DNA from 4 places in the Cupriavidus sp. UME77 genome. Region 3 is predicted to be linked to each of the others. Evidence: predicted binding sites of a transcription regulator. Region 3 holds the regulator's gene; each other region holds the start of a gene.
What was found. Region 3 encodes sigma-54, which starts transcription at its own class of promoters, with help from an activator protein. Its sites were predicted from a motif close to TGGCANGNAANCTGCTTT; they were not measured.
Positions count from the first base shown of each region.

Region 1: the regulator sigma-54 is predicted to act here: its motif matches at 5,648-5,665, upstream of urtA (urea ABC transporter substrate-binding protein).
Region 2: the regulator sigma-54 is predicted to act here: its motif matches at 1,803-1,820, upstream of A9975_RS07205 (TorF family putative porin).
Region 4: the regulator sigma-54 is predicted to act here: its motif matches at 5,015-5,032, upstream of A9975_RS13620 (ammonium transporter).

Region 1 is NZ_LZZU01000052.1:2,204-9,764, forward strand. It holds gene A9975_RS21165 (acyl-CoA dehydrogenase family protein) at 1-681, shown strand, start outside; gene A9975_RS21170 (acyl-CoA dehydrogenase family protein) at 695-1,813, shown strand; gene A9975_RS21175 (MaoC family dehydratase) at 1,939-2,388, shown strand; gene A9975_RS21180 (MaoC family dehydratase) at 2,454-2,933, shown strand; gene A9975_RS21185 (MFS transporter) at 2,993-4,294, opposite strand; gene A9975_RS21190 (alpha/beta fold hydrolase) at 4,304-5,140, opposite strand; partial or broken gene A9975_RS38575 (SDR family oxidoreductase) at 5,186-5,305, opposite strand; gene urtA (urea ABC transporter substrate-binding protein) at 5,721-6,986, shown strand; gene urtB (urea ABC transporter permease subunit UrtB) at 7,170-7,561, shown strand, end outside.
Region 2 is NZ_LZZU01000017.1:44,288-51,848, reverse strand. It holds gene amt (ammonium transporter) at 1-481, opposite strand, end outside; gene A9975_RS07210 (P-II family nitrogen regulator) at 511-849, opposite strand; gene A9975_RS07205 (TorF family putative porin) at 915-1,724, opposite strand; gene A9975_RS07200 (accessory factor UbiK family protein) at 2,103-2,366, shown strand; gene A9975_RS07195 (YifB family Mg chelatase-like AAA ATPase) at 2,496-4,040, shown strand; gene A9975_RS07190 (LysE family transporter) at 4,332-4,982, opposite strand; gene A9975_RS07185 (hypothetical protein) at 5,030-5,638, opposite strand; gene A9975_RS07180 (thioredoxin family protein) at 5,795-6,244, shown strand; gene A9975_RS07175 (TlpA disulfide reductase family protein) at 6,368-6,922, shown strand; gene A9975_RS07170 (ATP-dependent helicase) at 7,176-7,561, shown strand, end outside.
Region 3 is NZ_LZZU01000031.1:20,063-27,623, reverse strand. It holds gene A9975_RS11730 (SIS domain-containing protein) at 1-787, shown strand, start outside; gene lptC (LPS export ABC transporter periplasmic protein LptC) at 803-1,429, shown strand; gene lptA (lipopolysaccharide transport periplasmic protein LptA) at 1,484-2,128, shown strand; gene lptB (LPS export ABC transporter ATP-binding protein) at 2,153-2,938, shown strand; gene A9975_RS11710 (RNA polymerase factor sigma-54) at 3,073-4,548, shown strand; gene hpf (ribosome hibernation-promoting factor, HPF/YfiA family) at 4,598-4,948, shown strand; gene ptsN (PTS IIA-like nitrogen regulatory protein PtsN) at 5,336-5,791, shown strand; gene hprK (HPr(Ser) kinase/phosphatase) at 5,827-6,798, shown strand; gene A9975_RS11690 (PsiF family protein) at 6,987-7,310, shown strand; gene rapZ (RNase adapter RapZ) at 7,430-7,561, shown strand, end outside.
Region 4 is NZ_LZZU01000035.1:61,533-69,093, reverse strand. It holds gene A9975_RS13650 (class I adenylate-forming enzyme family protein) at 1-1,102, shown strand, start outside; gene A9975_RS13645 (phosphatase PAP2 family protein) at 1,239-2,096, shown strand; gene A9975_RS13640 (SDR family oxidoreductase) at 2,145-2,903, opposite strand; gene A9975_RS13635 (CreA family protein) at 2,972-3,403, opposite strand; gene A9975_RS13630 (acyl-CoA thioesterase) at 3,495-3,980, opposite strand; gene A9975_RS13625 (HU family DNA-binding protein) at 4,173-4,454, opposite strand; gene A9975_RS13620 (ammonium transporter) at 5,065-6,267, shown strand; gene A9975_RS13615 (mechanosensitive ion channel family protein) at 6,503-7,333, shown strand; gene A9975_RS13610 (Bcr/CflA family multidrug efflux MFS transporter) at 7,407-7,561, opposite strand, start outside.

The DNA of each region.
Region 1 (7,561 bases), on a different contig from region 3:
GTCCGCACCGATTTCGAAGCCAAGAAGCAAGAAGGCATCTCGTTCCTGCTGATCGACATGAAGACCCCGGGCATCACCGTGCGCCCGATTATCATGCTCGACGAAGAGCATGAAGTGAACGAAGTGTTCTTCGACAACGTCCAGGTGCCGGTGGAAAACCGCGTCGGCGAAGAAAACCGCGGCTGGACCTACGCCAAGTACCTGCTCGGCCATGAGCGCACCGGCATCGCCCGCGTGGGCAACTCCAAGCGCGAGCTGGGCTTCCTCAAGCGCGTGGCCAAGCAACAGCAGAAGAACGGCCGTCCGCTGCTGGAAGACCCGTTGTTCGGCGCCAAGGTTGCCGCGCTGGAAATCGAGCTGATGGCGCTGGAGCTGACCGTGTTGCGCGTGGTGTCGAGCGAGAGCGCTGGCAAGGGCCCCGGCCCCGAGGCATCGATGCTCAAGATCAAGGGCACCGAGATCCAGCAGATGCTGACCGAGCTGATGGTGGAGGCCGTCGGCCCCTATGCCCAGCCGTTCGACACCGCCTACCTGGAATGCGAACACGAACACGCGGTGACCGGCTACGACGACGCCGCGCCGCTGGCCGCTTACTACTTCAACTATCGCAAGACCTCCATCTACGGCGGGTCCAACGAAATTCAGAAGAACATCATCAGCCAGATGATCCTGGGGCTGTGAGGAGACACGCGATATGAACTTCAATCTCAGCGACGAACAGAAGCAACTGGCTGACGCCGTCCACCGCTTCATCGACAAAGACTACGATTTCGAGACCCGCAAGAAGGGCATCAAGGCCGAAGCCGGCCATAGCGATGCCGCTTGGGGCGCGCTGGTCGAGCTTGGCCTGACCGCGCTGCCGGTGCCGGAAGCGCAGGGCGGCTTCTCGGGCACGCCCATCGACATGATGGTGGTGATGCAGGAGCTGGGCCGCGGCCTGGTGGTCGAGCCGTACTTCGCCACCGTGGTTGCCGCCTACGCGCTCAAGCTGGCCGGCGGCCAGGACGCGCTGCTGGAGCAGGTTGCCGGCGGCGAGCTGAAGCTGGCCACCGCCTTCAACGAGCCGCATGCCCGCTATGCGCTCAACGATGTGCGCGTGACGGCCAAGGGCGGCAAGCTCAATGGCCGCAAGGTCGTCACCATTCACGGCGCGCAAGCCGGCAAGCTGGTCGTCTCGGCCCGCACCAGCGGCGCCGATGCCGATACCAATGGCATCTCGCTGTTCCTGGTGGACCCGAAGGCGGCCGGCGTCAGCATCACCGACTACCGCACGATCGACAACCTGCGCGCGGCCGATATCACCTTCAAGGACGCACAGGGCGAACTGCTGGGCACCGAAGGCGCGGCGTTTGCGCTGATCGAGCAAGTGGCCGATTACGCCGCCGTGCTGCTGTGCGCAGAAGCCGTTGGCGTGATGGACACGCTCAACGCCGCCACGCTGGAATACGCCAAGACCCGCCAGCAGTTCGGCGTGCCGATCGCGCGCTTCCAGGCGCTGCAGCACCGCATGGTGGAGATGTTCATCCACGCCGAGCAATCGCGTTCCATCACGTTGCTGGCCGCCGCCAAGTTCGACGAGGCCAGCCCGGAAGAACGCCGTCGCTTTGCCTCGGCGGCCAAGGCACGCGTGGGCCAGGCGGCTCGCTCGGTCGGCCAGGAGGCCGTGCAGATCCACGGCGGCATGGGCGTCACCGACGAACTGCCGGCGGCGCACATGTTCAAGCGCCTGACGCTGATCAACACCACCTTCGGGGATGTCGATCATCACCTGTCGCGCTTTGCGACACAGCCGGGCTTCCTGGAAACGGTCTGATCCAGGTTGAATCAAAGAACCGCGCCGGTTGTCCGAGGCGCGGTTTTTTGTTATGAATTGATCGCGTATTTTCTGCCGCGATTCTCCCACCTCGCATCTCGCATTCATCGTTGACGGAGCGATTCATGTCCACCCTGTATTTCGAAGATTTCGCCGTCGGCAGCAAGCGCGACCTCGGGTCCCACCTGGTGACGGAAGAAGAGATCCTGACCTTCGCCCGCCAGTATGATCCCCAGCCTTTCCACATCGACAAGGAAGCCGCGCAAAAAAGCATCTACAAGAACCTGATCTCCAGCGGCTGGATGACCTGCTCGATCATGATGCGCCTGCTGGTGGACAACATGACCTCCAAGGCCGCCAGCATGGGCTCGCCCGGCGTGGATGAAATCCGCTGGCTCAAGCCGGTCTATGCGGGCGATACGCTGAGCGTGTCGCTGGTGGTGCTGGATGCGCGCGCTTCCTCGTCCAAGCCGGACCGCGGCGTGGTGCACACCCAGTGGGAAGCCACCAACCAGCGCGGCGAGCTGGTCTGCACCGTCAAGGGCATGGGCATGTACGGACGGCGGCCCGCCTGACGTTTCTCAAGCATCATCCCGGCCATCCCGGCCACTACAGACAACACGTACAACAAGGAGACACCATGCGTACCATCGCTTCGCTCGAAGAACTGGAAAGCCTGCAAGGCCAGGAAGTGGCCGTCAGCGACTGGATCGAGATCACCCAGCAGCAGGTCAACCAGTTCGCCGAAGCCACTGGTGATCACCAATGGATTCACGTCGACGTGGAGCGCGCCCGCCGCGAATCGCCGTTCGGCGGGCCGGTGGCGCATGGCTTCCTGACGTTGTCGCTGCTGCCGGCGTTCATGCACAACGCGCTCGATATGCCGGGCGTGAAGATGGGCGTCAACTATGGCCTGAACCGCGTGCGCTTTACCGCGCCGGTGCCGGTCGGCAGCCGCCTGCGCGCTCGCGTGAAGCTGCTCTCGGTGGAGCGCCTGGAGCCGTTGCCGAACGCGCCCGCGCTGGTCGGCGCCCAGTCCAACTGGGAAGTCACGGTAGAGCGCGAGGGCAGCGAGCGCCCGGTGTGCGTGGCGGAATCCATCAGCCGCCGTTACTCGTAAGCCTGACAGGCCGCCACCGCCGTCGCGGCCTGGTGGCGGCTGTCCCGCCACGGCGCAGCTCAGGCCGGCGAACGTGCGGCCGCTATATCTCGCGGCGAGGCCGCCAGCGCCTTTGCGGAACGCTCGGGATTGATCCAGCACAAGCCAATCACGCCACTTGCCAGCAGCAGCAGGGCGTTGATCGTGAAGCCCACGTCAAAGCCGCCATTCATGCCATGGCGCTGCACCAGTTGCCCCACCACCGCTGGCGCTAGTATGCCGGCCAGCGTGACCAGCGCCGTGTGGATCGACAACACGCTGCCGCGCTGGCCCTCCGGCACGATCTGCGCGAGCATGGCCGGCGTCAGGGCGAACGCCACGGGCGGCAGGCATGCCGCCACGGCAATCAGCAAGGTCTTGGGCACCGGCGCCAGCGTGATCGACGCGATCGCCAGGTACACGCCGCCACCCGCCAGCGCGGCCAACGAGATGAGCACGCCACGCGCAAGCCGCGACGATGCGCCCGCACGCAGCATGCGCTGCGACAACCAGCTAAGGATCAGCGTGACGGGCATGGCCGAGGCCACGATGGCCGCATACCAGCGCCCGGTGGTGACCGGGTCGAAGCCCAGGCCCTTTTCCAGGTAGGCGGGCAGCCACGTCAGCCCCAGCGCGAGCGCCCAGTATGCGCAGAAGCCAATGGCCAGGCAGGCCAGCACGGTCGGGTCGCGGAAGATGCGCAGATAGGGCAGGCGCACGGGCGTGGCCGCGGTGCCGGCGCGTGATGCGCTTGCCTGTGTGATCGGGCCCTCGCGTCCCACGCAGAGCCACATTGCGCTCCACGCCATGCCGATGCCGGCCAGGATCATGAAATTGGCGCGCCAGCCCCATCGCATCGTCACCAGCGGGATCAGCAGTCCCGCCAGCAGCAGGCCTACGGTGGCCCCCTGGTTGATCATCGCCACCGGCAGGTTGCGCTTGTGGTCCGGAAACCATTTGAACAGCGCGTGCACGGAGATCGGGAAGGCCGGCCCTTCGGCCGCGCCAAGCAGCATGCGGCACACCAGGATGGTCATGGCCGATCCCGCCAGCGCCAGCGGGACCTGCAGGACGGCCCACGACAAGCCCATCGCCAGCAGCAGCCAGCGCGCGGCCACGCGATTGGACAGAAAGCCGACCAGCACGGTGGATAGCGAGAACAGCCAGAAGAAGCTGCTGGCGATCAGGCCGAACTCGGCCGGCGGCAGCCTCAGGTCTGCCATCAGCGGCACGGCGACCATGCCCAGCACGATCTTGTCGAGGAAGTTGATCAGCGAAAGCCAGGTCAGCATCGAGGCCATGGCCCAGGCGCTGCGTGGTTGGTAGGACGCAAGTGTATTCATCGGTTAGCCTCAGGATCGGTTCAACGTGTTGACTTGGCGCTCGTTTTCCCTGGTGGTCGCGCAATCCAGGTGCTGCTCGATCAGTGCGAGCAGGCGCTCGGGCTGTTCCAGCATCACCAGGTGCCCGCTGTCGATCTCCGCGTAGCCGGCGCCGCCGATCGCCGCGGCGAGCGCCTGGCAATGCGCCGGCGGCACCATCTGGTCGTGGCGCATGCCGATCACGAGCGTGGCGGCGCGGATGCGGGGCAACAGCGGCGTGATGTCGATGATGGCGTCGAGCCCGGCCTGGCGGTCGCTGCCGGGCGCCAGGCTCGCGCCGAAGCGCCGCAGCATGCCCTCCACGGTGGCGTCGTCCATGCTCGCGATGAACCGCTCCGATACGCCATTGAGCAGGACCATGCGCGCCAGTTGATGGCGGTCCGACCGCGCCAGCGACTGCCACAGCGCGAACAGCAGGCGCATGCGGCTATCGGTCCGCGCCCAGGCGCCGAACAAGACCAGGCGCCGCACGCGCTCTGGCATCAGCGCGGCCGCGGCGGCGGCCACCACGCCGCCTAGCGAATAGCCCACCAGATCCACGGGCAGGTCGCCCGCCAGCGCCATGCAGTCGCGCACCTGTCCGACCAGCGCATCGAGCGTCAGCGGCCCGCCGTCGTCACGGGTTTCACCAGAGCCCGCAAGATCCAGCGCCAGGCAGCGCCTGCGCTGCGCGAGCCCGGGCAGCAGCGCGGCCCAGTTGGTTTCCGCGCTGGAACTGGTGCCGTGCACGAGAAGAGTCGGCCGTCCGGTGCCGGCCTCGATCAGGCTGGTTCGGATGGGCTCCGACGCGATTTCCAGGCGTTGCATGTGGAACTCCCTTGGGTGCGCTTGGCGGGCAGCGTGGAGACAGGCTTACTGGGCGGTGATGCCGCCATCGACCGTGAACTGCGAGGCTGTGATGTAGCGGCCCTCGTCGCTGGCCAGCAGCAGGAACACGCCGACGATTTCCGCTGGCGTGGCCAGGCGGCCGCGCCTGGCACTCGAGCATGAAAATGAGGGAGACGATCTGGTCCGCGCCGGGCGTCGTTGACGCTTTCAATGGGTTGTCTCCGTCGTGCTTTTTTATGGGTAGTCGCGGCGCATGCGGCAACACCGTGGCGCGCAATCGAGAGGCCACCTTAGAGCCGATTGCGGATTCGGGCAAGGCACGGCGCAACATGCGTGCCGCCATGTGCCCCAATCTGAATCAGCCGGCAGCGGCGCACAGGCTTGGTGCGTGACGCTTGCGCACTATCGTGGTGCGATGGGTGGCCTGGCGGCCTCCGGAGGCTCGCCGGGCCGTGTGCACAGCCTTGTATACAAGCTTGTATGCCATGGCATGCTAGTTGCAGAAGAAGTACCTGGGGTGCGTTGTTCCTTTATCCAACACGACAATCTGGGAGCTGCAATGAAAAGACGTGACATGCTGAAGCTGTCGGCGGTAGCCGCCGCGGCCTTGTTTGCAACGGCAGGCGTGAGCCCGCTGGCATTGGCGCAGTCCAAGGAGCCGATCAAGGTCGGTATCCTGCATTCGCTGTCCGGCACCATGGCCATTTCCGAGACTTCGCTCAAGGACGTGGCGCTGATGACCATCGACGAGATCAACAAGAGCGGCGGCGTGCTTGGCCGCAAGCTTGAGCCGGTCGTGGTCGATCCCGCTTCCAACTGGCCGCTGTTCGCCGAGAAGGCGCGCCAGCTCATCACCAAGGATAAGGTCGCCGTCACGTTCGGCTGCTGGACCTCGGTGTCGCGCAAGTCGGTGCTGCCCGTCTATGAAGAGCTGAACTCGCTGCTGTTCTATCCGGTGCAGTACGAAGGCGAGGAGATGTCCAAGAACGTCTTCTACACCGGCGCGGCGCCCAACCAGCAGGCCATTCCCGCGGTGGAATACCTGATGAGCAAGGAAGGCGGCGGCGCCAAGCGCTTCTTCCTGCTGGGCACCGACTACGTCTACCCGCGCACCACCAACAAGATCCTGCGTGCCTTCCTGAAGAGCAAGGGCGTGGCGGACAAGGATATCGAAGAGGTCTACACGCCGTTCGGCCACAGCGACTACCAGACCATCGTCGCCAACATCAAGAAGTTCTCGCAAGGCGGCAAGACCGCCGTGATCTCCACCATCAACGGCGACTCCAACGTGCCCTTCTACAAGGAACTGGGCAACGCCGGCCTGAAGGCCAAGGACGTGCCGGTGGTGGCGTTCTCGGTGGGCGAGGAAGAACTGCGCGGCATCGACACCAAGCCGCTGGTGGGCCACCTGGCCGCATGGAACTACTTCATGTCGGTCAAGAACCCGGAAAACGAAGCCTTCAAGAAGCAATGGGCGGCGTGGGTCAAGGCGAACAACCTGCCGGGCGGCGACAAGCGCGTGACCAACGACCCGATGGAAGCGACCTACGTGGGCATCCATATGTGGGCGCAAGCCGTCAAGAAGGCCGGCACGACCGATCCCGACAAGGTGCGTGCCGCGATGTATGGCCAGACCTTCAAGGCCCCGGACGGCTTCACCCTGACCATGGGCGAGAACCATCACCTGTACAAGCCGGTGATGATCGGCGAGATCAAGGGCGATGGCCAGTTCACGGTGGTGTGGAAGACGCCCAAGGCCGTGCGTGCGCAGCCGTGGAGCCCGTTCATCGCGGGTAACGAAGGCAAGCCGGACAAGGTGATGTAAGCAGGGCTCCCGCCTGGCGCTCTCCTGCTCTCCCGCTTGCTTCGCGGCGGGTGAGCGAGGGGAGGGCGCCGGGCAGTGTCTTAGCCTCCTCGCATGCTGTCCGCCGCTTCGGTGCGGTGGCGGCAAATCGTCATGCCGATCAAGGTGACGCGCGTGCTTCGCCGCGCGCGACTCGCAAACCTTATGCACCGACCCTTATCGTTCTCTCTCGCTTCACGGTTGCGCGCCATGCTGGCCGCGCTGCTCCTGCTGGCCGCGTGCCCGCTGTGGGCCGCGCCGCTCACGCAGGCCGACCTGAAGCCGCTGGCCGAAGACGACTTCGACGCCAAGACCGCCGCGATCACCGCACTGACCAAGGCGCCGGTGGCGCAGGCCGGCCCCATCCTCAAGGCCTTGCAGGACGATACGCTGCAATACGCGCCCGGCGTCGGCATGGTGCGCCAGGACGGTGACAAGCTGGTGGACGCGATCAGCGGCGCGCCGGTCACGGTCAAGCCCGACGCGCTCGAAGCGCTCACCCTGAACAACAGCCTGCGCGCGATGGTGGACAGTGCCGCCAGCAGCACGCTGCTGCA
Region 2 (7,561 bases), on a different contig from region 3:
CCGTGGAGACCAGCAGCCAGGCGGTATCGCCCTTGTTGGGCACCGGTGCGGGCGCTGCCGCGGCGGCGGCGGGAGCGGCGGCGGCTGCCGCTGCGGGCGCTACCGCCACGAGCGAGATCTCCACCACGCGCGCTGCCTCGGCGTTGCCGACCTTTTCGACCTCATCGGGCTTCTTCATCACGATGGCGTCGTCAGGCACGCCAGCGGCCTTGAGCGCGGCAGCCACTGCCAGGGCGCGCTGCTTGGCCAGCTCGGCATTAGCTGCCGCGTCGCCGGTGGTATCGGTAAAGCCCGACACCTGGACCTTGGAGCCCGCGTTCGCCTTGACGAACTCTGCCACCTTGGCGGCCGCCGCGGCGCCGTCCGCGGGCAATTCGGCCTTGCCCAATTCAAAACTCAGCTTGGCGCCAGGAAAATCGGCTGCGCGGGCCAGGCCGCAAATGCTGAACAGCAGCGCGAACGCCACCAGAAAGCGTCTCATGAAGTTTGTCATTTGTTTTTTCTCCTCGCTCACAGCGCGTCGCCGCCGGTTTCGCCCGTGCGGATGCGGATGACCTGCTCGATCGGTGCGACGAAAATCTTGCCGTCGCCAATCTTGCCGGTGCGCGCCGATTTCTCGATCGCCTCGATGGCCCGGTCGACCACGTCGTCCGGGACGGCCACTTCGATCTTCACCTTGGGCAGGAAATCCACGATGTACTCCGCGCCCCGGTACAGCTCGGTATGGCCCTTCTGGCGGCCGAAGCCCTTGACTTCAGTCACGGTGATGCCGGACACGCCCACGTCCGAGAGCGCTTCGCGCACCTCGTCGAGCTTGAACGGCTTGATGACGGCGATGATCAGTTTCATCCGATTTCTCCTCTGAGCGGGACGGCCCGGCCTCGCGTCCGGCGCCCGCTCGACCTGATGCGTGTTTAGAAAGTCTTGGTGATCGAAGCCCAGGCGGTAGCCTTGCCGACGTAGCGGCCCGGTACATTGGTATAGGCCGATTTGTGCGCATTGGTGTCGATATAAGCGATCGCCAGCGCGAAGCCCTTGCCCAGGTCCTTGGTCAGCCCGAGCTTCCAGTCGGTGTAGGAGGCGCTGTTTACGTGCTTCACGTTCTGGTATCCGACGTGGGCATTGAGAGTCAGGTCCCAGAAGTTCAGCGGCACATTGGCCGACAGGTCGGCGTAGTAGCTGTACTTGCTGTCAGCGAAGCCGAACAGGTTGGTCAGCGCCTGCGAGTACTTGAAGAACACCGGGCCAGCGCCGGCGCCGACATACAGTTCCGTGGTGTACGGGCGGGTGAAGCCGTTCGGGTAATCGCCCGGGTAGTAGTACTGCAGCACGCCTGCGTCATAGTTCCACTCCAGGCCGGCCAGCGTCACCGTGTTCTTGAAGCCGCCATAGAAGTCCATCTCGATCGGTGCCGAGACTTTCGGATTGCTGTCGCCGAGCCAGCTGATGCTCGAGTTCCAGTTACCCACGTAGAAGCCGCTCGAATGCGAGTAGTCGAACCCGCCCTGGATGGCCGGGCGGCGGTTGGTCTGCATCAAGCCGCGATAGCGATACTCACTGGCCAGGGTCACGTTGGCGGTGAAGGTGTGCGGCGAAGCCTCGGCGGTGGCAGTGGCGTCGGTAGGTGCACCGCCCTCCTGCGCATTGCTCTGGGCGAAGGCGGCGGGGGCGAGCCCGCAAAACACAACTGCACTGGCGCTGACTGCAAGGGCCAACTTCTTCATGGGTTTGTTCTCCTTTTCCTCTGGCTCGGTACTTGTGTGTTTGAAAATAGTTTGTAAAACGAGGCTCCTGTCTCCATTACTGCAACTGCCGTGCCAGGATGGAACCGTGGCATGAGAAAGTCATTTTGTGCGCGAAAAGACATCAAAATGGACGAGGCCGACTGTCTCCCAGCGAACTTACGGACGTTAAAAGGTGTTACCAGCCCGCGCTGGCGCTTTCCCGGCGACGCTTGAAGCGTGATAATCGGCCCATGCCGGCGGCAAGTGCCGTGCACGCACCGCGTTTGCCCGCACCCCGTTTCGGTGCACCGCGATGCAGCATGCCGAATCCCGCCCACCCAATTATCCGCACCAGGACGGTGCAAAAGGAGAACCAGTATGAAACCCACCGATCTCTTCAACGATTTCCAGGCCAAGATCAGCGAAGCCCTGCGCAATTCGCCGGCCAAGGACATCGAAAAAAACGTTCGCAGCATGATGACGCAGGGGTTTTCCAAGCTCGACCTGGTCACCCGCGAGGAATTCGACGTGCAATCGCAGGTGCTGGCGCGCACCCGCGCGCGGCTGGAAGAACTGGAAGCCCGCGTGCAGGCGCTGGAAAGCCGCTCGGCAGGCGGCTCCGACACGCCTGTTTCGGGCTGAAACCCTTGCCGCATCCCGTGTTTGCCCCAGGGGCCCGATGACCCCGGGCGCAGCCCTCGACCGCCAGAATGGCCGCCGTATTCCGGCGGCCATTTTCGTTAACACTTCCTTGATGCTTTTCGGAGTGAGATGAGCCTCGCCCTCCTGCGTAGCCGGGCGCTGACCGGACTCGAGGCACCGCTGGTGTCGGTCGAGGTGCACCTGGCCAACGGCCTGCCCGCCTTCAATATCGTCGGGTTGGCCGATACCGAAGTGCGCGAAAGCCGCGAGCGGGTACGCGCGGCGATCCTCAACAGCCAGCTCGAGTTTCCCAGCCGGCGCATCACGGTGAATCTGGCGCCCGCCGACCTGCCCAAGGAGTCCGGGCGCTTCGACCTGCCGATCGCGCTTGGCATCCTGGCCGCAAGCGGGCAAGTCCCGCTGGATGGCCTGGATGCCAGCGAGTTCGCCGGCGAGCTGTCGCTGTCCGGCGAATTGCGCCCCGTGCGCGGGGCACTGGCCATGGCCATGGGCCTGGGGCGCGACAACGCGGCACGGCAAGCCGCCGGCGAAGGCCCGGCGCGCAGCTTTGTGGTGGCGGCGGAAAACGCGCCCGAGGCGGCCCTGATCGACGGCGTCACGGTATATGCGGCGCGCTCCCTGCTGGAAGTCTGTGCTCACCTTGGCCCCCTGCCCGCGGACCGCCTGGCACGCGCGCAGCCACTGGTGGAGATCGCGGCAGGAGACCCGGCCGGCCCCGACATGCGTGACGTGCGCGGACAGGCGCAAGCGCGCCGCGCCATGGAGATCGCGGCGGCGGGCCAGCATTCGGCACTGCTCGTCGGCCCGCCCGGCACCGGCAAGTCCATGCTGGCCCAGCGCTTTGCCGGCCTGCTGCCGCCCATGACGCTGGACGAAGCGCTGGAATCCGCCGCGGTGCAGAGCCTGACCGCCGCCGGCTTCCATCCCGCCCGCTGGCGTGAGCGGCCCTACCGCTCGCCGCACCACACCGCGTCGGCGGCGGCGCTGGTGGGCGGCGGCAGCAATCCCCGGCCGGGCGAGATCTCGCTGGCCCACCAAGGTGTGTTGTTCCTGGATGAGTTGCCTGAATTTGACCGCAAGGTGCTGGAAGTGCTGCGCGAACCCCTGGAATCCGGCCGCGTCACCATCTCGCGCGCCATGCGGCAAGCCGACTTCCCGGCGCGCTTCCAATTCATCGCCGCGATGAACCCCTGTCCTTGTGGCTATCAGGGGCACCCTTCCCGTCCTTGCCGTTGCACCCCTGACCAGGTGCTGCGCTACCAGTCCAGGCTATCGGGACCGTTGCTCGACCGGATCGACCTGCAGGTGGAAGTGCCGGCGCAGGATCATCAGGAAATGTTCGACGGCCCGCCCGGAGAGCCCAGCGCCGACGTGCGCCAGCGCGTGCTGGCCGCCCGGGCCGTGCAGCAGGCCCGGCAGGGCAAGCCCAATGCCGCCCTGTCCGGTCGCGAGATCGACGAATACTGCCCGCTCACGCCCGAGGCGCAGGCATTGCTGCGCGGCGCCATGGCCAAGCTGGCCTGGTCGGCGCGCGCCTATTTCCGCGTATTGAAGATCGCCCGCACCATTGCCGACCTGGCGGGCACCGAGCCATTGCAGCCGAGCCATGTGGGCGAGGCTATCCAGTACCGGCGCGCCTTGCGCACACCCTAGCCATTCACGCCCGGCGCGGCGGCACGGCCACAGGAGGCTCCGACGGCGGTGGGGGCTCTTCGATCGGAGGGAGGTCGGGCGGCACGCCCGGCGGCAGCGGATCTTCGGCCGGCGGCACGGTGTGGACCGGTCGCGCATGCAGTGGAGCCTGCTGGGGGGAAGAGCTTCGCATTGCTTGCCTCCGCTTGGGTCGTCTTCGTCTTACCTTATTGAAGCAAACGCACTCTTGGGAAGCCAGCGATAGATAGACATATGGACGGATCGGGCCGGCGCGGAGCCGGCCCCGAGTCCTCAAGCCGGATGGCGCCTGACGAAGAACAACGCCGCGCCCACTGCCACCAGCACGCTGCCGAAGATCCGGTTCTGCCAGCGCACCGCGCGCGCATTGCGCAACAGGCCGCGCATGCGCGAGGCCAGCAGCGCGTAGCCGTGCATCACCACCAGGTCCACGCCGCACATGGTCGCGGCCAGGATGGCAAGCTGGGGCCCGAGCGCATGGGCGGGATCGATGAACTGCGGCAACACCGCCACCATGAAGATGATGCCCTTGGGGTTGGTCACATTGGTCAGCAAGCCTGTGGCAAAGCGCCGGCGCGGGCTCAGCGCGGCCACGCGCGGTGCTTCCGTCCCCGGCACGGCATCACCCTGGCCGCCGTCCACCCGCGCGCGCCATTGCTGCACGCCGATGTAGATCAGGTAGAGCGCACCGATCGTCTTGACCACGGCAAAGGCATGCTCGGAGGCCACCAGCAGCGCGCCCAGGCCACCGCCGGCCACCAGCAGGATGATGACCAGCCCGGTCTGCAAGCCGAAGATCGTGGTGGTGGTCTTGCGCAGGCCGTAGGACAGGCCATGGCTCATCGACAGCACCGCGCCGGAACCCGGCGACACGGCAATCACCCAACAGGCCGCGAAATAGGCCAGCCAAACATCCCAACGCATTGCATTACTCCTGGAAATGAACTGTCTTGAAGCTTGGAGCGCCCAGGTCAGAACGGATGGAAGCCCGTCAGGAACTGGTCTATCTGTTCCGCCTGGCGCTGGTCGCGCGCGGCCTCTCCCGCCTCCAGCACGACCGCCTGGTAGACGTGCACGCCCGACGCCACCAGCCGCGCCGTCAGCCTGCGTGGCGACTGGTCCTGCGGCGATACCGCGGCCACCTGCACCTCCACGCCCTCCAGCGCCACGGCCGGCGATGCGGCCGACATCACCGTCACCTTGCGGGTCTTGACCGCTTCGGCGGGATGCGGCCCGAGGTTGCCGAGCAAGCCCTTTTGCATGGAATCCAGCGCCGCCTGCCGCAACTCTGCGTCATCGGCGGGCAAGGTCACCACGCCCACGGCGAACAAGGTCTCGTCGACCCGGGCTGCGTCCATCGTCATGGGCAGCTTGCGCCCGGCAATCGCCACCTCGCGCGCGGCGCCGGATGGCTTGCCGGGATAGAGCGCCGCGTAGGCGCCTTCGTTGGACTGGATGGTGCGCCAGTCATAGCGGGGCGAACAGGCAATCAGCCCGGCGCCGAGCGCGCCCAGGACGATGGCTTTGGCAAGCAGGGACTGCGGCAAGCGGAAAAACCGTGGAAACCAGGCGTGGGGCATCAGGGCGGCGAATGCGGAAATAAGCCGCTATTATCGTAGAACCCGCGTGCCAGCGCTCATCCACATTGCCCGCCAATGCAAACCCAGCCATCGATCCAGCCAATGCAGTCATCCACCCGTGGTGTCTTTGGCACCGCACGCCGTACCGGCACGGCGATGCTGGGTGCCATGCTGGTCGCGGCGAGCACGAGCGCCCTGGCCGCCACGGCCCACCTGCCCCCCGTCAACGATCTCGCCGCCCAGGCCTCTGCTGCGGCCAGCCGGGGCGAGCCCCTGGTGGTGCTGGTGACACTGCCCGGCTGCGTGTACTGCGAAACGGTGCGCCGCAACTATCTCGGCCCGCAAGCCGCGGCGGGAGAAATCGAGGCGCGCGAGCTCGACATGACCGCCGACACGCCGCTGCGCAACGCCGATGGCAGCATGACCACCGCGCGGGAATGGGCCCGCAGCCGCAATGTGGCGGTAGCGCCCACGGTGCTCTTCCTCGACGCGCGCGGCCGCTCCCTGGCCACGCCGCTGCGCGGCATGCAGCCCGATTTCTATGGCGCCTACCTTGAACAGGCGCTGGACCAGGCCCGCTCGGCCTTGGCAAGCAAGGCGCATTGAGGCGCACGATGGCGCACGCGGCTGCGGCCAATCGTCGCATCCGCGGCGGCTCGGTGCATGCAGCCGGCAGCGCCACGGCAGCAGCAGTAGAATAGTGGCTTGTCTGACCTGTCGGCGAGCATCATGACGACCTCCGCTTCCCCCACCGCACCCACCCCGGCAAGCACCGCCTCGCGCAAGCTGTGGCCTGTGATCGCCGCCGTGCTGCTGGTTGCCGTGCTGGGCTGGTTCGGCTATCGCGCCATCGCCCCTGCCAATGCGGCGCCGCCCGCCACGTTCACGCTGCTGTCCGGCGAAAAAATCAGCACCGCCGATCTCAAGGGCAAGGTCTACCTGGTCAACTTCTGGGCCACCAGCTGCGTCACCTGCGTCAAGGAAATGCCGGACATGGTCCGCACCTATGACAAGTTCAAGGACAAGGGCCTGGAGTTTGTCGCCGTGGCAATGAGCTATGACCCGCCCATGTACGTGATGAACTATGCGCAAACGCGCAAGCTGCCGTTCAAGGTGGCGATGGATTCCGACGGCGCGGCCGCCAAGGCATTCGGCGAAGTGCAGCTGACCCCGACCACCTTCGTGATCGACAAGGATGGCCATATCCTCAAGCGCTATGTGGGCGAGCCCGAGTGGGACGCGTTGCACAAGCTGCTCGACGGCGCGCTCGCCAAGGCGGCCTGAGCCACTGCCTGGCCCGCCGCCTCCGCCCGGAAAGGTGCCTTCCATGGCACCTTTTTTTATTGCCAGGTGCCGTCGGGCCACGCCCGGCTTGCGCAGCCCGGCTGTATGGATATACAGTTGCCAGCAGCTTTCCCCGCCCATGCTGGCCAGCGCACTTGCGCCCGGCATCCCCTAAGGCCCCCGCTCCGTGTTACTCGATCCCGATTCCAGCGCCGTGCTTTGCGACGCACCCGCCGTCAAGCCGCCCGACACCGTGGATGCCGCCGCCCCCGATACACCGGCTTACCTGTCCACCCTGAACCCGGAACAGCGCGCGGCCGTGACGCACGAGCCCGCCGCGCCGCTGCTGATCATCGCCGGAGCCGGCTCGGGCAAGACCAACACGCTGGCGCACCGCGTTGCCCATCTGGTGCTGGGCGGCGCAGACCCGCGCCGCATCCTGTTGTTGACGTTCTCGCGCCGCGCGGCGTCGGAGATGGGGCGGCGGGTCGAGCGCATCGTCGACCAGGCGCTGGGCATGCAAGCCTCCGGGGCGGGGCGCGCGGCACTCACATGGTCCGGCACCTTCCACGCCATCGGCGCGCGCCTGCTTCGCGAGTACGCGGAAACGCTTGGCCTGTCGCCCAGCTTCACCATCTG
Region 3 (7,561 bases):
GGCCACGCTGGCCTCGACCGGCACGCCCGCGTTTTTCGTGCATCCGGCCGAAGCCAGCCACGGCGACCTGGGCATGGTCACGCGCGACGATGTGCTGATCGCCTTTTCCAATTCCGGAGAGACCGCCGAGTTGCTTTCGATCGTCCCGATCGTCAAGCGCATCGGCGCCAAGCTCATCTCCGTGACCGGCAACCCCGCGTCCACGCTGGCCAAGCTGGCCGACGCGCACCTCAATGCCGGCGTGGAAAAAGAAGCCTGCCCGCTCAACCTGGCCCCGACCGCCAGCACCACCGCCGCACTGGCGATGGGCGACGCGCTCGCGGTGGCGGTGCTGGATGCCCGCGGCTTTGGCGAGGAAGACTTTGCCCGTTCGCATCCGGGCGGCGCGCTCGGGCGCAAGCTGCTGACCCACGTGCGCGACGTCATGCGCAGCGGCAACGCGGTGCCCAAGGTACGCGAGAGCACCCCGCTGGCACAGGCCCTGATGGAAATCACCCGCAAAGGCATGGCAATGACCGCGGTGGTGGACCCGGACGACCGCCTGATCGGCGTCTTCACCGATGGCGACCTGCGCCGCCTGCTCGAAACTCCGCGCGACTGGAAGACCGTACCCATCAGCGAGGTCATGCACCGCACACCGCATACCGTCGGACCGGACCAGCTGGCCGTGGAAGCCGTGCAGGTGATGGAGGCGAACCGCATCAACCAGATGCTGGTGGTCGACGCAGAGCGGCGCCTGGTCGGCGCGCTCCACATCCACGACCTGACCCGCGCCAAGGTCATCTGAGGCCAGCCCATGCCTATGCGGGAAATCCTGTCCTCCCTGAGCCGGCTTGCCATGCGAGCCCTGCCCCTGCTGCTGATGGCGCTGGTGGCGGGCAGCACCTTCTGGCTGGTGCAGGTCAACTCCCCGAAAGAAGCGAACACCGGGCCGGTAGGCAAGAAGCATGAGCCGGATTACTACATGATCCGTTTTTCCGCGACCGAGCTTGCCGAGGACGGCAACACCAAGCTGCGCTTCACCGGCGACAAGATGATCCACTTCGAGGACGACCAGACCTACGATGTGACGCGCCCGGCCATGCGTTCCTACGAAATCGACCGTCCGCCCGTCACCGGCCACTCCGATCGCGGCACGATGAACGCGGAAGGCTCGGTCATCGACCTGTTCGGCAATGCCTTCATCGTGCGTGCCCAGGGCCCCGACCCCGCCAAGGATCCGCAGATGACGGCCGCCTCGGAGTACTTCCAGGTGCTGGTGAACGATGACATCGTCAAGACCGACAAGGCTGTCAAGCTGACCCGCGGCCCGTCGGTGATGACCGCCAACGGCCTGGTCTTCAACAATGTCACTCGCGAAGTACAATTGCTGGGTAACGTACGCGGCACCATCATCACGGGACCGCCACCGGCGAGTCCCGCGAAGTAGCCCAGAAGCCGCCCGCGGGCACCAGCCGCCCGCGTCAACCGCCATCACGCCAACATGAATCCATTCCCGACGACTTCGTCCTGTCTGCGCCGCAGCACGGCCGCTTTGCTGACGCTGGCCGCCGTCCTTGGCCTCACGCTGGCCGCGCCCGCCAACGCCGAAAAGGCCGACCGCGAAAAGCCGCTGGTCCTGGAGGCCGACAATGCCAGCTACGATGACGTCAAGCAGGTCTATGTCCTGACCGGCAACGTGGTGCTGACCAAGGGCACCATGGTGCTCAAATCCGACGCGGCCGAAGTCCGTACCGATCCCGAGGGCTACCAGTACGCGATCGCGACCTCCAAGGGCGCAAAGCAAGCCTATATCCGCCAGAAGCGCGACAACGTCGACGAGTACATCGACGGCTGGGGCGACCGCATCGAGTATGACGGCAAGCAGGAGTTGTCCAAGCTGATCGGGCGCGCCCGCATGGCCCGCCTGGCCGGCGCCAAGCTGGTCGACGAGATCCGCGGCGCGGTGATCACCTATGACAGCCGCAACGAGTTCTACACGGCCAGCGGCGGCGCCGAGAACGCGACCGCGGGCAGCCCGTCGGGCCGCGTGCGCGCCGTGCTGTCGCCGCGCCAGGAGCAGCCCGCCAGCGGTGCCGCAGCCAATCCGCTGCCGCTCAAGCCGGCAACCGCCCCCGTCAACCCCTGACCCACGGATTCTGACTTCACCTTCATGACCGCTACCCAAACCGCACCGTCCCAGCCCGCCACCCTGAAGGACAGCAGCACGCTGGTCGTGCGCCACCTGAAGAAGCGCTACGGCTCACGCACCGTGGTCAAGGACGTGTCGCTCGACGTGAAGAGCGGCGAGGTGGTTGGCTTGCTGGGCCCCAACGGCGCGGGCAAGACCACGTCGTTCTACATGATCGTGGGGCTGGTGGCGCTGGACGAGGGCGATATCGTGCTCGACGACAAGCACATCAGCGGCCTGGCCATCCATGAGCGCGCGCGCATGGGCCTGTCCTACCTGCCGCAGGAAGCCTCCGTGTTCCGCAAGCTCAATGTGCAGGAGAACATCCGCGCAGTGCTGGAGCTGCAGCTCAACGATGGCAAACCCCTGGGCAAGGCCGAGATCGAGCGCCGGCTGGACACCCTGCTGGATGACCTGCAGATTGCCCACCTGCGCGACAACCCGGCGCTGTCGCTGTCCGGCGGCGAGCGCCGCCGCGTGGAAATCGCCCGCGCGCTGGCCTCCGCGCCGCGCTTCATCCTGCTCGACGAGCCCTTCGCCGGCGTCGACCCGATCGCGGTTGGCGAAATCCAGCGCATCGTCAGCTTCCTCAAGGCACGCAATATCGGCGTGCTGATCACCGACCACAACGTGCGCGAAACGCTGGGCATCTGCGACCACGCCTACATCATCAGCGAAGGCGCGGTGCTGGCGTCCGGGCAGCCTGAAGACATCATCGCCAACGAGTCGGTGCGCAAGGTCTACCTGGGCGAGAACTTCCGCATGTAAGGGCGCGCGGCGCCTGCCGCGCATCGCCCCCGGGCGGCTTCAGTGTCGCCTTTTATCCTTCAAACGATCATAGCGACACCAGCGATAGCAATTTCCGTTCCACCAGTACGGAAGTTGGGCATAAAATAGGTCGCATGAAACCGTCGCTACAGCTCCGCCTCTCGCAGCATCTCGCGCTTACGCCGCAACTCCAGCAGTCGATCCGGCTGCTGCAACTGTCCACGCTTGAACTGCAGCAGGAAGTGGAACAGGCGTTGACAGAGAACCCCTTGCTCGAGCGCGAGAACGACTGGCTGGACAGCCCGTTGCGCGTGTCTTCGGACGGCTCGGTGAACCTGCAGAGCGCGCCAGCGCCGGCGCCCGCCGATGGCCAGGGCACCAGCGAGAACCGCCCCGATGGCGCCCCCGAAGCCGACGACAGCTACTCCGACAGCAATGAGGACTACGGCAGCGACTGGAGCCTGGACGACTTCGCCCGCCGCCCGCAAGGCGAAGACGACGAAAAAACCCCGATGCAGCTGCGCGACGCCGAGCCCACGCTGCGTGAACACCTCATGGAGCAGTTGGCGCCGCTCAAGATTTCCCTGCGCGACAAAGGGCTGGCTATCTTCCTGGTCGAATCCCTGGACGATGACGGCTACCTGAGCACCACGCTCGAGGAAATCTGCAGCGAGCTGCCGGAGGAGCTCGAGTTCGAGGTCGACGAGATCCAGGCTGTGCTCACGCTGCTGCAGAGCTTCGATCCGCCGGGCGTCGGGGCGCGCAACGCCGCCGAATGCCTGGCGCTGCAATTGCGCAGGCTCAAGCATCCGCAGCGCGAACTGGCGCTGAGCATCGTCACCAACCACCTCGAGCTGCTGGCGGTACGCGATTACACGCGCCTGAAAAAAGCGCTGCAAGTGGACGAGCCGGAACTCAAGGCGGCACATGAACTGATCCGCTCGCTCGCGCCCTATCCCGGCCATGCCTACAGCCGGCCGGAAGCGGACTTCGTGGTGCCCGATGTTTTTGTTCGAAAGTTGAGCGGCGGATGGATCGCCCACCTCAACCCGGATGTGATGCCGCGGCTACGCATCAACGACATGTACGCGCAGATTTTGCGCGGTGCAAAAGGCGATGCGGGCGCGGCCGGACTGCAGCAAAAGCTGCAGGAAGCACGCTGGTTGATCAAGAATATCCAGCAAAGGTTCGATACGATATTGCGCGTCGCACAAGCCATTGTCGAACGTCAAAAGAACTTCTTCACCCACGGTGAAATTGCGATGCGCCCCTTGGTTTTGCGGGAGATTGCCGATACACTGGGTTTACACGAGTCCACCATCTCTCGGGTGACTACCAATAAATACATGGCAACGCCGATGGGGACTTTCGAGCTGAAGTATTTTTTCGGCTCTCACGTATCCACAGAAACCGGCGGCGCGGCCTCATCAACGGCAATCCGTGCGTTGATCAAGCAATTGATAGGAGCCGAAGACGCTAGGAACCCCTTGTCCGACAGCCGGATTGCCGAATTGCTCGGCGAGCAAGGCTTTGTGGTGGCACGGCGTACCGTTGCCAAATACCGCGAAGCGCTCAAGATTCCAGCAGTCAATCTCCGTAAGACTTTGTAGCCGAGCTGCATCGCCTGCCTGATGCAGCTCTTTCAGAAGGAGAAACGCTATGAACTTCAAGATCAGTGGACACCACTTGGACATCACGCCCCCTCTGCGTGAGTACGTGGAAACGAAACTGGAGCGTATCGTCAGGCATTTCGATCAAGTCATTGGCGTAAGTGTGCTGCTCTCTGTCGACAATACAAAAGAAAAGGACCGGCGGCAGTACGCGGAAATCAATCTACATCTCAAGGGCAAGGACATCTTTGTCGAAGCGCATCATGAAGACCTGTATGCCGCTATCGACGCACTGGTCGACAAGCTCGACCGGCAGGTGATTCGCCACAAGGATCGCGTGCAGAGCCACGACCGTGAAGCGGTCAAGTATCAGATGGCCGCATCGCAGATGCAGCAATGACCGTGCCTGGCGGCCCACATACCGGGCCGTCGGTGTCAGTCCCTTGAAAAACGGAATCAAGCCGCGCCCAGAGCGCGGCTTTTTCGTTGCAGCCCACCCGATCGGGTCACGCAGGGGATTCCGCAACGCATATGTAGCAGTGTATGCTGTGCAATACATGGTTGACTGGCCTGGCCATTCCGGTGCATGCGGCACCGCTTGAGCGCATCGGCTATTGCAATGCACAAAGCGGAAGCGGGCCTGCTCTATAATGGCCAGACGCCCGACACCGGCATGGGGGGACACCCGGTGGACACCTCGGGCCTTGGTTTTTATCCTCTTTCCGCCCGGCGGGACGCCTCCTGGCCCCGGGCCTGCTTACTAGATAGAAAACCCTGCGCATTCCACATGAATCGTTTGGCTAAATTGCTGCCACCCGGCAACATCAACCTCGACGTCAGCGTCACCAGCAAGAAGCGCGTGTTCGAACAGGCCGGGCTCCTCTTCGAGAACAACCATGGCGTAGCGCGCGCGACCGTGACCGACAACCTGTTCGCCCGTGAGTCGCTGGGGTCCACCGGCCTGGGCGCGGGGGTTGCGATCCCTCACGGCCGCATCAAGGGACTGAAGCAGCCACTGGCCGCCTTCATGCGCCTGGCCGAGCCGATCCCCTTCGAGTCGCCCGACGGCAAGCCGGTCGCGCTGCTGATCTTCCTGCTGGTGCCCGAACAGGCCACCCAGCAGCATCTGGAAATCCTCTCCGAGATCGCCCAGCTGCTGTCCGACCGCGAGATGCGCGAAGGACTGGCTACCTTGCCCACCCCCGACGACGTGCACCAGTTGCTGACGCAATGGCACCCTTGATCCGGCACTGAAAGCCCGTCCCTGAAAGCACCCGAATGGAACTCACTGGCGTCACCTCGCAGTCGATCTTCGACGACAACGCAGCCGATATCAAACTCTCCTGGGTAGCAGGACTTGAGGGAGCGGACCGGGCATTCGATGTCGAGTTTGCGCGTGAAGCCACGTCCGCGGCCGATCTCGTCGGCCACTTGAACCTGATCCACCCGAACCGGATCCAGGTGCTGGGCAAGCCCGAAATCACGTATTACCAGCGTCTCGATGACGAGATGCGCAAGCGCCAGATGGGCGAGCTCATCCTGCTAGAGCCGCCGTTCCTGGTGATCGCCGACGGCATGGAACCGCCGCCCGACCTGGAGCTGCGCTGCACACGCTCGTCCACCCCGCTGTTCACCACGCCGGTGTCTTCTGCCGCGGTAATCGATCACCTGCGCCTCTATCTGTCGCGCATTTCCGCGCCGCGCGTGACCATGCACGGCGTGTTCCTCGACATCCTCGGCATGGGCGTGCTGGTGATGGGCGAGTCCGGCCTGGGCAAGAGCGAGCTCGGCCTGGAACTGATCTCGCGCGGACATGGGCTGGTGGCGGACGATGCCGTGGATTTCGTGCGCCTCGGGCCGGACTTCATCGAGGGCCGCTGCCCGCCGCTGCTGCAGAACCTGCTGGAAGTGCGCGGCCTGGGCCTGCTCGACATCAAGACCATCTTTGGCGAGACCGCGGTACGCCGCAAGATGAAGCTCAAGCTGGTGGTGCAGCTGGTACGCCGCAACGATGGCGAATTCGAGCGCCTGCCACTGGACTCCCAGTATCTCGACGTCCTCGGCCTGCCCATCCACATGGTCAAGATCCAGGTGGCGGCCGGCCGAAATCTCGCCGTGCTGGTCGAGGCCGCCGTGCGCAACACCATCCTGCGCCTGCGCGGCATCGACACGCTGCGCGACTTCATGGACCGCCAGCGCGCCGCCATGCAGGCCGATGTCGCATCGCGGGGCCAGGGCCGGCTGCTCTAGGTTTGGCAGGCCCACGCCGTGCGACCACGACGGGGCCGTTTTCAATTGCTTACATCCGGCCGCGCTTCGATGGTCAACGCGATGGGGGTATAGGCCGTTTTGTGCAGTAATGGGCATTGGGCCCAGCCCCGAGTTGCCGAGCCGACAGGCCAGCAGCCATGAAGTTTTCCACAGCCAGGAGAGCAAGCATGAAAAAATTGATCGCGATGTGCGTGCTGGTAGCCCCGCTTTTTGCCACCGGCGCCTTCGCCCAGAATGCACCGGCCGCAGCACCCGCGGCACCGGCGGCAGCTAACACCCAGCAGGACAAGATGAAGGCTTGCAACACGCAGGCCACTGGCAAGAAGGGCGACGAGCGCAAGGCCTTCATGAGCGATTGCCTGTCCAACAAGCCCGCGGCCGCACCCGCCAAGAACAGCCAGCAGGAAAAGATGAAGACCTGCAATGCCCAGGCCACCGGCAAGAAGGGCGATGAGCGCAAGGCCTTCATGAGCGACTGCTTGTCCAAGTAAGCTACCGGCATCATTTGCGGAACGGACGTGTAAAAATGGCGAACCTCTTCGGTTCGCCATTTTTACTGGCACGGCGCCGTCATGACGGCGTCATCACCTGATGTTATGCTTGTCGTGCTATGCGCATCATACTTATCACCGGGATCTCCGGCTCCGGCAAATCCGTTGCCTTGAACGTACTGGAAGACGCGGGCTACTACTGCGTCGACAACCTGCCGGCGCAGTTTATCCCGGAGTTGGCCCAGTACCTG
Region 4 (7,561 bases), on a different contig from region 3:
CGCCGACGACGACGCCACGATCTTCTATACGTCAGGCACCACCGGCAAGCCCAAGGGCGCGCTCGGCACCCACCGCAACGCCACCAATGTGGCCGTGGCCGCCGCGTTCAGCCCGATGCGCAATTGCCTGCGCCGCGGCGAGGCGATCCCCGCCCCCGATCCGGCCGCACCGCAAAAAGGCATGCTGCTGTCGGTGCCGTTCTTCCACGTTACCGGTTGCATGGCGGTGCTCAACGGCGCGCTGGCCAGCGGCACCAAGATCGTGTTGATGCGCCGCTGGGACGCCGTGCGTGCCATGGGCCTGATCGAGAGGGAGCGTTGCACCGCCGCCGGCGGCGTGCCCACCATCGCCTGGCAGATCATCGAGCACCCGGAGCGCGAGCGCTTCGACTTGTCGTCGCTGGAAAACGTCAACTACGGTGGCGCCCCCGCTTCGGCTGAACTGGTGCGCCGCATCAAGGAAGTGTTCCCGCATTCGGCCCCTGGCATTGGCTGGGGCATGACCGAGACCTCGGCCACCTTCACCAGCCACAGTGCAGAGGAGTATGTGGAGCGCCCCGAAAGCGGCGGCCCGGCCTTGCCCATCGGCGAGATGAAGGTGGTGGATGGGCGTGGACGCAGCTTGCCCACCGGCGAGACCGGCGAACTCATGGTGCGCGGCGCCAATGTGGTACGCGGCTACTGGAACAAGCCGGAAGCCACCGCGCAAACATTCATCGACGGCTGGCTCAAGACCGGCGACATCGCGCGGCTGGATGAGGAGGGCTTTGTCTATATTGTCGATCGCATGAAGGATATGTTGATCCGCGGCGGCGAGAACATCTACAGCATCGAGGTGGAAAGCGCGCTGTACGATCACCCCGCCATCATGGACGCGGCACTGGTCGGCATCCCCCACCGCACGCTGGGCGAAGAGCCCGCGGCCGTGGTCAGCCTGAAGCCAGGCGCGCAAGCCACCGAGGCGGAACTGCAGGCGTTCGTAGGCGAGCGGCTGGCGGCCTTCAAGGTGCCGGTGCGGATCGTGTTCTGCCCCGACATGCTGCCGCGCAATGCCAACGGCAAGATCCTGAAGTCGACACTACGCAAGATGTTCGAAGCCTGAACCCGCGCGCTGGACAAGGTCAGGATCCCCCAGGCGGCCGTGAGCGGGAACACGGCCGCTTGCTTGCCGGTACCACGCCGGTCCGACGGCGATGACGGGCACAACCAACAGATAACAGATGCGGATGCGGATGCGGATGCCAGCAAACTCACTCACCAGACCTTTCCTGCTCTCCGGCAACCGGCTCGCGGGCTTGTCCGTGCTGGGCACAGCCTTGCTCCTCGCGGGCTGCGCCAGCCAGGGCCAGGGCAGCGCCGCTGCGCCGGTGCCGGAGATACGGCCCGGCATTCTCGCCGGCTACCTGCCGGCGGACGCACGGCCTGACAGCCTCGCCCTGGTGCCACCGCCGCCCGCGCCCGGCTCCGCGGCGCAAGCCCTGGACGACGAGGTCGCGCGCGGCAATCAGGCCCTGCGTGGCACGGCACGCTATCGCCAGGCGGCAATCGATGCCAACCTGAAATTCCCGCAGGCCGCGGGGGTTTTCTCGTGCGCGCTGGATGCGCCGATATCGCAGGAACAAACACCCCGGCTCTACCTGCTGCTGCGCCGGACCCTGGCCGATGCGGGACTTTCGACGTACGGCGTGAAGGACAAATTTGCACGCGCCCGGCCGTTCGTGGTCAACCAGCAGCCGAGTTGCACGCCCGCCGAGGAAGCCATGCTTTCCAAGGACGGCTCCTACCCTTCGGGGCATAACGCCATCGGCTGGGCGTGGGCGTTGATCCTGGCGGAGATCGCGCCGCAACAGTCCAATATGATCCTGGCGCGCGGGCTGGCCTATGGGCAGAGCCGGCTGGTCTGCAATGTGCATTGGCAAAGCGATGCGACGCAGGGCCGCATCATGGGCGCAGCTACCGTGGCGCGGCTGCATGCAGACCCCACCTTCCTCGCGGATCTTGCGGCAGCCAAAGCGGAGGTTGCGCAAGCCCGTGCCAACGGGCTGCGGCCGAGCGGCGACTGCCGCGCTGAAAGCGAGGCACTGGCGATCAAATAGCAGGAGACGCCTGGCCGGCCCGATGCCGGCCGGACGCTTGCGCCGTGTTCAGCCGCGCCCGACGAAGGGCATCTTGGTGGCCATCACGGTCATGAACTGCACATTGGCATCCAGCGGCAGGTTGGCCATATGCACCACCGAGCTGGCCACATGCGCCACGTCCATCAGTGGCTCAGGCGCGATCTCGCCGTTGGCTTGCGGCACGCCGCGCGCCATGCGCGAAGCCATATCGGTAGCGGCGTTGCCGATATCGATCTGCCCGCAGGCGATGTCAAAAGCGCGGCCATCCAGCGAGAGGCTCTTGGTCAGCCCGGTAATGGCGTGCTTGGTGGCCGTGTACGGCACCGTGTTGGGACGCGGCGCGTGCGCCGAGATCGAGCCGTTGTTGATGATCCGGCCGCCGCGCGGGCTCTGCGACTTCATCAGCGCGAAGGCCGCGCGCGAGCACAGGAACACGCCCGTCAGGTTGGTGTCCAGCACGGCCTTCCATTGCGCCACGGAGAGTTCATCGATCGACACCGCCGGCGCATTGATGCCGGCGTTGTTGAACAGCACGTCGAGCCGGCCGAAATGCTCGCGAACCTGGGCGAAGAGCCGCTCCACCGAATCCGGATCGCTGACGTCGCATTGCACCGCCAGCGCCGTATGGCCGTCGGCCCTGGCTTGCACGGCCAGCGCCTCGAGCGGATCGGCGGTACGCCCGGCAAACACCACCCGATAGCCTGCCACGAGCAGCGCCTGTGCCACCGCCTTGCCGATGCCGCGGGCCGCGCCCGTTACCAGCGCAACCTTGCCTTGCTCACTCATGCTGTCTTCTCCGGACTGGATTGTTGAATGGATCGTGGATCGTGGATCGTGAATTGGGAGGCGGATGCCTACTTGACCGGAATCGGCGTGGCCGGCGCCACCGGCACGGCGGTCACGCTATTCTGCGGGCTGCCTGACACGATGCGGTCCGAGTAGGTCAGGTAGACCAGGGTATTGCGCTTGCGGTCAACCGTGCGCACTACGTGCAGGGTCTTGAACAGGATCGACATGCGCTCGGAGAACACATTGTCCTGCTGGCGCAGCGGCCCCTTGAACGTGATCGGCCCTACCTGGCGGCAGGCGATGGAGCTTTCCGGCGGGTCTTCGGCCATGCCCAGCGAGCCCTTGATGCCTCCGGTGCGGGCACGCGACACGTAGCAGGTCACGCCTTCGACCTGCGGATCGTCATAGGCTTCGATCACGACCTTGTCGGAGCCGGTCATGCGGAAATTGGTGCTCACGCTGCCGATTTCCTCGGCATGCGCGGCCGGCGCCAGCATCGCCAGCGCCGTCAGAAGGCCGCTCAGAGGCCAAAGCGGCCCACGGGAAACGCGATGGAAACGCCCGGATTGCATGGCCGTGCCCCTCACCTCAGGACACCGTGCCGGTGATTTCATCGTGCCGTTTCTCCATTTCCTGGCGCAACTGGCGGCGCAGCTGGGCTGCGGCGAAGCGCTGGCGCTCGACTTCGTCGCGGGGCACCAGCGGCGGCACTTCGGCGGGCGCACCGCTGTCGTCCACCGCGACCATGGTGAAGTAGCAGCTGTTGGTATGGCGAACCAGCTTGCTGCGGATATTCTCCGTGATCACCTTGATGCCGATTTCCATGGAGCTGCGGCCGGTGAAGTTGACTGCCGCCAGGAACGTCACCAGCTCGCCCACGTGGATCGGCTGGCGAAACACTACCTGGTCGACCGACAGCGTGACCACATAGCGCCCGGCATAGCGGCTGGCACAGGCGTAGGCCACCATGTCGAGGTACTTGAGGATGGTGCCGCCGTGCACATTGCCGGAGAAATTGGCCATGTCCGGCGTCATCAGCACGGTCATGGAAAGCTGGTGGGACAGGTCATTCATGATGAAAATCCGGAGTCTGGAAGCGGCCGGGCCGACCCGCGGTGCAGGTCGAAAGGCTGGCGCCGACGATCGGCAGTTTAACCCGGAACGATCGTCCTGCCCTGCCCCCGAGAACGTCGAAAAGCACCCGGGCACCAATAAAAAAGCGGCCCAACGGGCCGCCTTCCTGTTTGCGCCTGGGGCGCGGACTACTTATTTCTTCTTGTTCACAGCGTCCTTGAACCCTTGGCCGGCAGAGAACTTGACCGTCTTGGCGGCCGGAATCTTGATGGTCTCGCCAGTACGCGGATTGCGTCCGGTACGTGCGGCGCGCTTGCCGGAGCTGAAGCTGCCGAAGCCCACCAGCGTTACCGAATCACCCTTGGCAACCGCCTTCTTAATGTTGTCCAGAGCGGCATTCAGCGCGCGCTCTGCTGCAGCATTGCTCAGTTCCGCGTCAGCGGCGATGGCAGATACCAGTTCACCTTTATTCATGGCTGATTTCCCTTGTTGGTCGTCTTGATCGGAGTGTCTGCCACGCGGCAAATTACCGATCGGCGCAGTCTAATCCGCGCTTTACGCATTGGGCAATCCCCAGTGGCACCAATGCAACGAAAAAAGCCGCAAATCCTTGAGTCAAGCGCCTTTGCGGGGAATTTACCCCTCCTTTTCCGCGCTTTCAAATGCGACCAGCGAGGTTAATGGTCATTCGAACGCCCGTACGTGATGACGGGCATCGCTTGACAAGATCAGACCAGCGCTGTGTCCACCTTGCTGCCGCCGAGACCGCCCAGACGGCTTGGTCGGCGGCATGTCAATGGCTTTGGATGGGCGCGCCCGCGCAATCCATCTTGGTGCATGGAATCCGTGGGGGTGCGCCCCAAATAAGGGCATCGCCTCATTTTGGCGCAGCCTCCATCTGCCGACCATCCCCGGCGCATGTTAATCGGCTTCGCGTTTTGGCTTCTCGATCCGTGCGCCACCCCCTTCGAGCGCGACAAATCGGTGCAAATCCCACCAACACGGTGCAGCTCGCGGCTTGCGATGCCCCAGACTGGTACGCTTTTTGCGTACGTGTGCTCCTATTTTGCGCATAGAGGATTGTATGGACAAATGGAAGAGCGGCACCGATGCCCTGTTCATCTTGCTAGGGGCGATCATGGTGCTCGCCATGCACGCTGGCTTTGCGTTCCTGGAACTGGGCACGGTGCGCAAGAAGAACCAGGTCAACGCACTGGTCAAGATATTGGTGGATTTTGCGGTTTCCACGATCGCCTATTTCTTTATTGGCTACACCGTGGCCTACGGGGTCGAGTTCTTCACCAGCGCCCATGCACTGGCGGAAAGAAGCGGCTATGAGCTGGTGAAATTCTTTTTCCTTGCAACGTTTGCCGCCGCCATACCAGCGATTATTTCTGGCGGCATTGCCGAGCGCTCGCGCTTCAACCCGCAACTGGTGGCCACCTTCGTGCTGGTGGGCCTGGTCTACCCCTTCTTCGAGGGCATTGCCTGGAACAACCGCTTTGGCGTGCAGGACTGGATCGCCTCGGTCGCCGGCGCGCCGTTCCACGACTTCGCCGGCTCCGTCGTGGTCCACGCCATGGGCGGCTGGATCGCGCTTCCCGCCATCTTGTTGCTGGGCGCGCGCCGCGGCCGCTACCAGAAAGACGGCCGCATCAGCGCGCACCCGCCCTCGAACATCCCGTTCCTGGCACTGGGCGCATGGGTGCTGGCGGTAGGTTGGTTTGGTTTCAATGTCATGAGCGCGCAAACCGTCGACAAGATCAGCGGGCTGGTGGCCATCAACTCCCTGATGGCCATGGCCGGCGGCACGCTGGCCGCCTGGGCGGCCGGCCGCAACGACCCCGGCTTCGCCTACAACGGCCCGCTGGCCGGGCTGGTGGCGGTCTGCGCCGGCTCCGACCTGATGCACCCGCTGGGCGCGCTGGTCACCGGCGCCATCGCCGGCGCGCTGTTCGTCTACCTGTTCACGCTGGCCCAGAACAAATGGCATATCGACGATGTGCTGGGCGTCTGGCCGCTGCACGGGCTGTGCGGCGCGTGGGGTGGCATTGCCGCCGGCATCTTTGGCAGCCAGGCGCTCGGTGGCATTGGCGGCGTTTCGCTCGGCGCGCAGTGCGTCGGCACCCTGCTTGGCATCGCGATCGCCCTGGTGGGAGGCACCGTGGTTTACGGCACGCTCAAGAAGGTCGTGGGCATCCGGCTTGACGCTGAATCGGAATACAACGGCGCGGACCTGTCGCTGCATCGCATCTCCGCCACGCCGGAACGCGAAACCAACTGGTAAGGCACGGCGGCGCAAAGGGGCTTCACGCCCTTGCGCCACCCCCACCCCACGCTCCCACGACCCATGGCCAGAGTGGCGCGCTGCGCCCTGCGCGGCCATTTTGTGCTTGAACTTCCGCTCGCCGCGTAGCAATAATGCGTTGCCTGCATTCGCGCTCCGCCCCCGACGCGTCCGGGCATCCGCTGCATGATGTTCGTTGCCTGTGTACCTGCCGAGCCAGCAAGGGAGAAACGCGATGGATGCTACAACGCTGCAGAAGTATCAGGATGTCGTCGTCGCCTATGCGACGGAAGTCGGGTTCAAGGTTCTCGCCGCCCTGGTCTTCTGGGTGGTTGGCCGGTGGCTGATCCATGTCGTGGTGCGCATGGTGCAAGGGTCCCTGACCAAGCAAAAGGTCGACCCGACCTTGCTGCGCTATGTCGGCTCCATCGTCACGGTGACGCTGAATATCGTGCTGATCATCGGGATCCTGGGTTACTTCGGCATCCAGACCACCAGCTTTGCCGCGCTGATCGCGGCGGCCGGCATCGCCATCGGCATGGCGTGGTCGGGGCTGATGTCCAACTTCGCGGCGGGCGCTTTCCTGGTGGTGCTGCGGCCTTTCAAGGTCGGGGAATTCGTCACGGTAGGCGGGATCACCGGCACCGTCAGGGAGATTGGCTTGTTTGCCACCACGCTGGACACGCCAGACAATGTCCTGACCGTGGTCGGCAACAACAAGATCTTTGCCGACACAATCCAGAACTTCAGCGCCAACCCGTACCGCCGGGTCGAGCTAAAGGCTCAGTTGGCCGGCAGCACCGACGTGGCGGCGGCCGCCACCCTGCTCAAGGCGCGGCTGGCCGCGCTGCCCAACGTGCTGGCCGAGCCGCCGCCGGACGTCGAGATTCTCGAGTTCACCCTGGTGGGGCCGGTGCTCGCGGTACGTCCGTACTGCCATACCGACCATTACTGGCAGGTGTATTTCGATAGCAACCGGGTGATCCGCGAGAGCTTTGGCGAGGCCGGCTTCGCCGCCCCGATGCCAGCTCAACTGGTGGTGCTGCAAAACGGCGCAGCCGCTTAACCGTGTATCGATGGGATGGCGCGGCCACGCTGAGCCAGGCCGCCCCGCTACCGAAGCACCATCGGCACCCGAATCATTCGGCGCCGTGCTTCGCCGCGCCTGAACGGCCAAAGGCCCGCATCAGCACGGCGCCGGTACCGCAAACGCCCATGACCACCGCCAGCGGTAACGCGCTGCCATCCCGCCAGAAGCTGACGGCCGCGCCGGCCAGGGTGCCCAGGGAGAATT